One region of the Mesorhizobium sp. B2-8-9 genome, then DNA from elsewhere that is predicted to be linked to it. Evidence: riboswitches for the same ligand, from Rfam matches in the RefSeq annotation. Region 1 holds a riboswitch; the other holds the start of a gene.
The links. Region 1 has a riboswitch for cobalamin ahead of FJ423_RS30135 (CbtB domain-containing protein). Riboswitches for the same ligand answer to the same signal wherever they lie in the genome.
Positions count from the first base shown of each region.

Region 2: it holds a riboswitch for cobalamin, as region 1 does, so the genes downstream of both, FJ423_RS05585 (DUF1636 family protein) here and FJ423_RS30135 (CbtB domain-containing protein) in region 1, are expected to answer to the same signal.

Region 1 is NZ_VFTQ01000040.1:80-3,282, forward strand. Features, by position in the region: partial or broken gene FJ423_RS30120 (methyltransferase) at 1-160, shown strand, start outside; gene FJ423_RS30125 (PilZ domain-containing protein) at 164-436, opposite strand; gene FJ423_RS30130 (histidine phosphatase family protein) at 588-1,160, opposite strand; adenosylcobalamin (AdoCbl) riboswitch at 1,244-1,387, shown strand; gene FJ423_RS30135 (CbtB domain-containing protein) at 1,388-1,597, shown strand; gene FJ423_RS30140 (CbtA family protein) at 1,818-2,558, shown strand; gene FJ423_RS30145 (hypothetical protein) at 2,810-3,203, shown strand, end outside.
Region 2 is NZ_VFTQ01000003.1:255,055-258,257, forward strand. Features, by position in the region: gene cobN (cobaltochelatase subunit CobN) at 1-125, opposite strand, end outside; gene cobW (cobalamin biosynthesis protein CobW) at 142-1,179, opposite strand; gene FJ423_RS05585 (DUF1636 family protein) at 1,176-1,607, opposite strand; cobalamin riboswitch at 1,647-1,850, opposite strand; gene FJ423_RS05590 (winged helix-turn-helix domain-containing protein) at 2,360-3,203, opposite strand, start outside.

The DNA.
Region 1 (3,203 bases):
GATCGGGCTGCTCTTTGACAGTTGGTGGGCCGTCATCGCGACCATCGCGAGCTTCCCCATCCTGCATTACGGCGTGGTGCTGCGCGAAGAGGCCTATCTGGAACGCAAGTTCGGCGAACCCTACCGCGCCTACAGGGCGGGCGTGCGCCGCTATCTTTGAGCATCAGTCCTTTGGCGCGTTGCTGTAGAGCGCCACGCCGACGCGGTCGTTGCGCCGCCATCGCACCAAAGCGCGATAGGCCGTATCGTCGGCCGGGACCTCGAGCAGAAAGCGGTCCGGGATCTCCACATTGGCGCCGACGCGCAATTCCGCGCCCTGCTCGTGCTGATTTCTGACCGAGCAGCCGATCCTGACGCCGGCGGCGATGATCGTGGCTTCCTTGAGCACGAATTCGCGCGCATGAAGACGGCGTTCGATCTCGGGAAAATTGGCCATATCCGGCGGGCTCCTCAGGCAAGGTCCTCCTAGCCATGGGGCAGCACGATAGCAGCGAGGCGTTTCCGTTCCGTTAGCGATCACTGAAACAGTGGTGTGCCGGCTTGATATGCCGGCCGGGTTCACGGATGGAGCGTTCACGCCCGGGCGTTCAGCCGGCGACAGTGACGCCGCTCGCGCGCAGCACCCAGCGGCGGCCGTCGCTGCGGAACTCGGTGAGCGACAGCGGCTCGATGTCGATCTTCCAGACCGAGGAAAGCGGCGCGCCGAGCACATGCGCCATGGCGGCGCGGATCGGCATGGCATGCGTCACCGCGACGGTGTGACCGCTTTCGCCGGCCAGCCGCTCCATCAGCGCAGCACCCCGCCGGGCGACAGCGGCGAGCGATTCGCCACCGTGGGGCGCGGCGCCGGGATCGGAAATCCAGGCCGCCATGCCTTCGGGATCCTCGGCCTGCACCTCTTCGAAACCTTTGCCGGCCCAGCGTGCGAAATCCTGCTCGGCAAGCAGCGGCTCGATCGCCGCGTCAAGGCCGAGCGCCTCGGCCGTCCGCCGCGCGGCCAGCGCCGGACTTATCAAGACACGGTCGGCGCGACGCAGCGAAGCGGCCAGCGCGCCGGCGCGATCGAGGGCGCGCGGCTCCGGCGGCTCATCGTTCGGAAAGCGGCCCTTGCGCGTGCCGGCCGTCGCTCCGCTTGCGATCATCGTCAGGCGGACAAGCATGAAAAACTCCGTGGCCCAGCGAAAAACAGGCCTCACGAAGCCGTGCCGCCATTACATGTCGTTGACAGGCGAACGAAGTGCTGACAAGTGTCTTAGTGCTATACGGGATTGGAAGCCGGTGCGAGTCCGGCACGGTCGCGCCACTGTGATCGGCACCAGCCGAAAGTCAGGCCTTATTCCGCAGCATCGTTCGATCAACGGGACGCAGTATCCCAAGGGAGGTCAATATGTCCGACACCACCTTCGCCCCCAGCTACGGCCCGGTTGCGATTCCGGTCCGCGAGCTTCTGCCCTGGGCCATCCTCGGCGGACTGCTTTTGATGCTGGCGATCTATTTCGTGGGCGCGGAAGAAGGCGCCACCTCGCTGATCCGCGGCACCTATGTGCACGAATTCGTGCATGACGGCCGCCACTTGCTCGGCTTCCCCTGCCACTAAAGCGGTTCAGCATCGCTGAACCCGCTTTCGATTCTGATCCAACGCAATTCCGGACGGAAAACCGCTACGCACTTTTCCTGGAATTGCTTGGTTGGCTTAACGCAATTCCGGACGGAAAACCGCTACGCACTTTTCCTGGAATTGCTTGGTTGGCTTAACGCAATTCCGGACGGAAAACCGCTACGCACTTTTCCTGGAATTGCTTGGAGGGATTGGTGACATGGTTGGAAAACTTTTGCTGCGCGGCATGCTTGTCGGGCTGGTCGCCGGGATTCTGGCGTTCGCCTTCGCCCGCGTCTATGGCGAGCCGCAGGTCGACAAGGCGATCGCCTTCGAGGAACAGCAGGCCCAGGCCGCCGGCGAGGCGCCGGAGCCCGAGATGGTCAGCCGCGCCACGCAGGCCGGCATCGGCCTGGCGACCGGCGTGCTGATCTATGGCGCCGCGCTTGGCGGGCTGTTTTCGCTGGTCTTCGCCTACGCCTATGGCCGGCTAGGCTCGCTCGGACCGCGCGGCACCTCGGCGCTGCTGGCGTTGCTCGGCTTCCTGGCCGTGATCGTGGTGCCCGGCCTCAAATATCCGGCCAACCCGCCCGCGGTGGGCAACGCCGAGACCATCGGCTACCGCACCGAGTTGTTCTTCATCATGATCGTCGTCTCGATCGCGGCTATAGTAGCGGCGGTCGGCCTGGCGCAGCGGCTGTGGAACCGGCTCGGCGCCTGGAACGCCTCGATCGTCGCGGGCCTCGCCTTCCTCGTCGTCTTCGCTTTGGTGAAGGCGGCGCTGCCCGACATCAACGAGGTGCCGGAGAACTTCTCGGCGACGGTGCTGTGGCAATTCCGCGTCGCCTCGCTCGGCATCCAGTTGGTGCTGTGGACCGTCGTCGGGCTCGGCTTCGGCGCGGTTGCCGAACGCGTGGTCGCGGTGCGCGACCAGCGCAGCCCGGCACGCCGCTACGCCTGAAACCGATGCGTTGGCCGCCACGGTTCTGCGCCCTGGCGGCCAAAGCGGCTCAACGGTCGGTACGACCGCAGAGCCACTTTGGTCTTTCGTTTTCTCGCAATTCCGGACGGAAAACCGCCGCACCCTTTTCCTGGAATTGCTCGGTTGCGGCGCTGCTCGCATTTCTGGCCGCCACATCCGCGCAGGCGCATGGCGGATCCTCGGCCCCGCCTCCTCCCGGCATCCAGATCCCCAGCCTGACCCACGGCCAGATGGCCGTCATCGCGCGCTATCGCGGCGAGATCCTCGACCTCGCCCAGCGCCAGACCGCGACCGACCCGACCTTCCGGCGGCTCTACAATCACGGCAATCTGCAATTCACTTATTGCCTCTGGGGCCTGATGCCGGGCAGCCTCGGCGACGAGGAAAGCCCGTTCAACGAATGCAGCCACGCCTATCTCGCCGCCGCCAAGGCGCTGCTCGCCCATATGGCGATGATGCCCGCGGCCCGGCGCGAGGCGAAGACGCTGATCTCGGACATCGATGCCGAGATGGTGCGTAGCGGCGCGTCGTGGATCCTGTGCCAGTACAGCGGCGAGGCCTTCAGCACCGGCGCGGTCGTCGAGCCACGATGGCGCGACATCTTCTTCCACTTGCCGAGCCTTG
Region 2 (3,203 bases), on a different contig from region 1:
GCGGCCAGGCCGGCGAGGTCGCTGTCGGTGAAGGACAGCGCCACCACATCCGCAGGCGTCTGCCTGAGGTCGATCGGCTCGGCGAGATCGTCGAGCGATGCGGATGTGGTGGCGAGGATGTGCATCGCGGTCCGGATTGCCTCAGCCGGCGAGGATACGCTCGATCGCCGGGCGGTTCAGCCCCTTGAGGCCGATGACAACGAGCCGCGAGCGGCGGTCGTCCTCAGCCGTCCAGGCGCGGTCGTAATAGTGGTTGACGCGCGGGCCGACAGCCTGCAGCAGGAGCCGCATCGGCTTGCCGCCGACCTCGACGAAGCCTTTGACGCGCAAGACGTTTTCCTGCTCTGCGGCAAGGGCGACGCGCTTGGCCAGCTCGTCGGGATTGGCGATCGACGGGATGTCGATGACGAAGGAATCGAAATCGTCGTGCTCGTGGTCGAGCTCGTCGTCGTGATGGGTCTTGCGGTTCTCGATGTCGTCCTCGACGGCGAGACCGAGGCCGAGCAGCACCGAGGGATCGACCTTGCCCTGCGACGTCGGCACGACTTTCACGGCGCGCGCCACATGCTCGCCGATGACGGCGTTGGCGCGCTCAGAGCCCGCCGCATCCATCAAATCGCTCTTCGACAGGATGATCAGGTCGGCGCAGGCGATCTGGTCCTCGAACACCTCCTCGACCGGATCGTCATGGTCGAGCGAATCGTCCGCGGCACGCTGCGCCTTCAGCGCGTCCATGTCGGAAGCGACGCGGCCGTCGGCCAGCGCCGGGCCGTCGACCACGGCGATGACGCCGTCGACGGTGACGCGGCTCTTCACGGTCGGCCACTGGAAGGCTTGCACCAAGGGCTTCGGCAGAGCGAGACCGGAGGTCTCGATCAGGATGTGGTCGACCTTCGGCGTGCGGGACAGGATCTGGTCGAGCGCCGGCACGAAATCGTCGGCGACGGTGCAGCAGATGCAGCCATTGGCGAGCTCGACGATGTTTTCCTCCGGGCAGGTGTCGACGCCGCAGCCCTTCAGGATCTCGCCATCGATGCCGACATCGCCGAACTCGTTGACGATGATCGCCAGCCGCTTGCCCTTGGCGTTTTCGAGCAGGTTGCGGATCAGCGTCGTCTTGCCGGCGCCAAGAAAGCCGGTGACGACGGTGCAGGGCACGCGGGAAACGGATGCGTTCATGGTCGGTCCTTCAGCATGTCGAGGGGAGGGATGCGGGCAACCAGGCCGCGCTTGAGAGAATCGGGCCGGCCGCGCCAGGGGATGAGGCCATCGGTCGAGGTGGCGAAGAGCTTTGCGCCGGCGACGAGATCGGCGCCGCTGGTCGTGTTCAGATCGCCGAAGACGTAGCTCCAGCAGCCGTCGCGCAGCAGCGCGGCGCTTAGCCGGCGCTTGCAGTTGCCGAGGCATTCGACGGTACGGATGTCGATCTTTTCGCCGCAAGCAGCCCGACGCGTGTCTTCGGCAAGCAGCGCGCCGGCGCGCGGATGCGCATCCGACCCGGTCTCGTCGGGGCAGGATGAGCAGACGATGACGGTGACGCCAGCCAAAGCATCGGGCTCGGACGGAATGTCCGCACTGTTTGCCGGGAAACTGCCGTTGCGATCCAAAACCATGCTCCTTGCCCGGAAAACCCGCCGGGCATTCGGATACTTAAAGTCTCAGACGGCAGGTCTCCTGGCTCGCGGGTCGTCACCCTGAATGCCGCCTTCCCGGGAACATCCCAGTGGTTTTCGGCAGAGGCTCGTCGCTTACAGTTGCGGGGACAGCCGCGGATTTGGGTGTTGGCCCGCACCGCATTCCCTCTTGGCTCCTCCCTTTGCCGGGAGAAGACCGTCTGGGTCAGGATTTAGAGGGTTCAGGGGGCTGGAGTCAACGACTGGCTTAGTACCAGCCTTTTGGCGGCTTTATGGGTTTGAGGTATGGACCCACAAGTTTGCGAGGCGGTGAGGCCACGGGCGCCATACTTAACGAACAGCCGTGCTGGCAAACCGGTTCCCACATCAAGACGAAGCGATTGGCGTCGAACTTCGGCTCATGAACTATTATATAGCGCTGCCCTACCGGCAATAAGCCACAGGCGCCTGCGATCTGCTTGTCGATCGTTCCAAACTCCAACCACCGCAGAAGAAGCGCCGTCACTTCTTTTGGCTGCATACCGGGTGCAATGTGGCCGCCACAGAAAATGACTGGACGCGTGACCTCTACCCATTCCTCTCGGTAAGCACCTGTCGCATATGATGGCGACGCTAAGGTCAGGTAGGCCAAGACCAGACATATCGAGCGCCTGAAAACCATCGCAACCGATCCTAACCACAGTTGGGATGTTCTATTTTTGTTCACTCTCCCTGTCAACGCGCAGCTACGACACCGCGATGTCGGCCAGCGCCGGTCCGAGGTCGCCGGCCGGCGTCACTTCGATCGCCTCCAGGCCGAGCCAGCCCTGCATCTGCTTCAACTCGTCGAAGAGCTGGGCGGCCGTTTCGGGCGGGGCGCCGGCCTCGGCGTAGGCGGCGTGGACGCGCAAGATGCTGGCCGGGCGGTCAGCTTTCAGATCGACGCGGGCGACGATCCGATCGCCGAGCAGGAAGGGCAGCACGTAGTAGCCATATTGGCGTTTCTCGGCCGGCGTGTAGATCTCGATGCGGTAGCGGAAATCGAAGAGTTTCTCCGTCCTAGTGCGTTCGAAGACGACGGGATCGAAAGGGGCGAGCAGGGCGCGCGCTTCTATCCGGCGCGGGAAACGGGCGTCCTTGTGGAGATAGGCGGTCTTGTCCCAACCTTCGACCTTCACCGGCAGCAATTCGCCGGCTTCGACCAGTTCCTCGATGCGATCCTTCGTGTCGCCCGGCGCGAGACGAAAATAGTCGCGCAGGTCGCCATAGGTGGCGATGCCATGGGCGCGGGCGGAAATGCGCAGCAATTCGCGATGCGCGTCCTCGACCGAGGGGACGGGAAGGTCGAGCACCGCCTGCGGCAAAACGCGCTCGGGCAGGTCGTAATAGCGTTCGAAGCCGCGGCGGTAGGCGGTGGTGATGCGCCCGGCCCAGAACAGCCATTCGAAAGCGTGCTTGGCCTCGCTCCAGCCCCACCAGCCGCCATTGCCCTTGTGGCCTTCGATGTCGGACGCGGCGATCGGACCGCGATCGGCGACCTCTCTATATATCTCGTCGATCATTTCCTTGCGTTCACGGCCCCATTTCGCC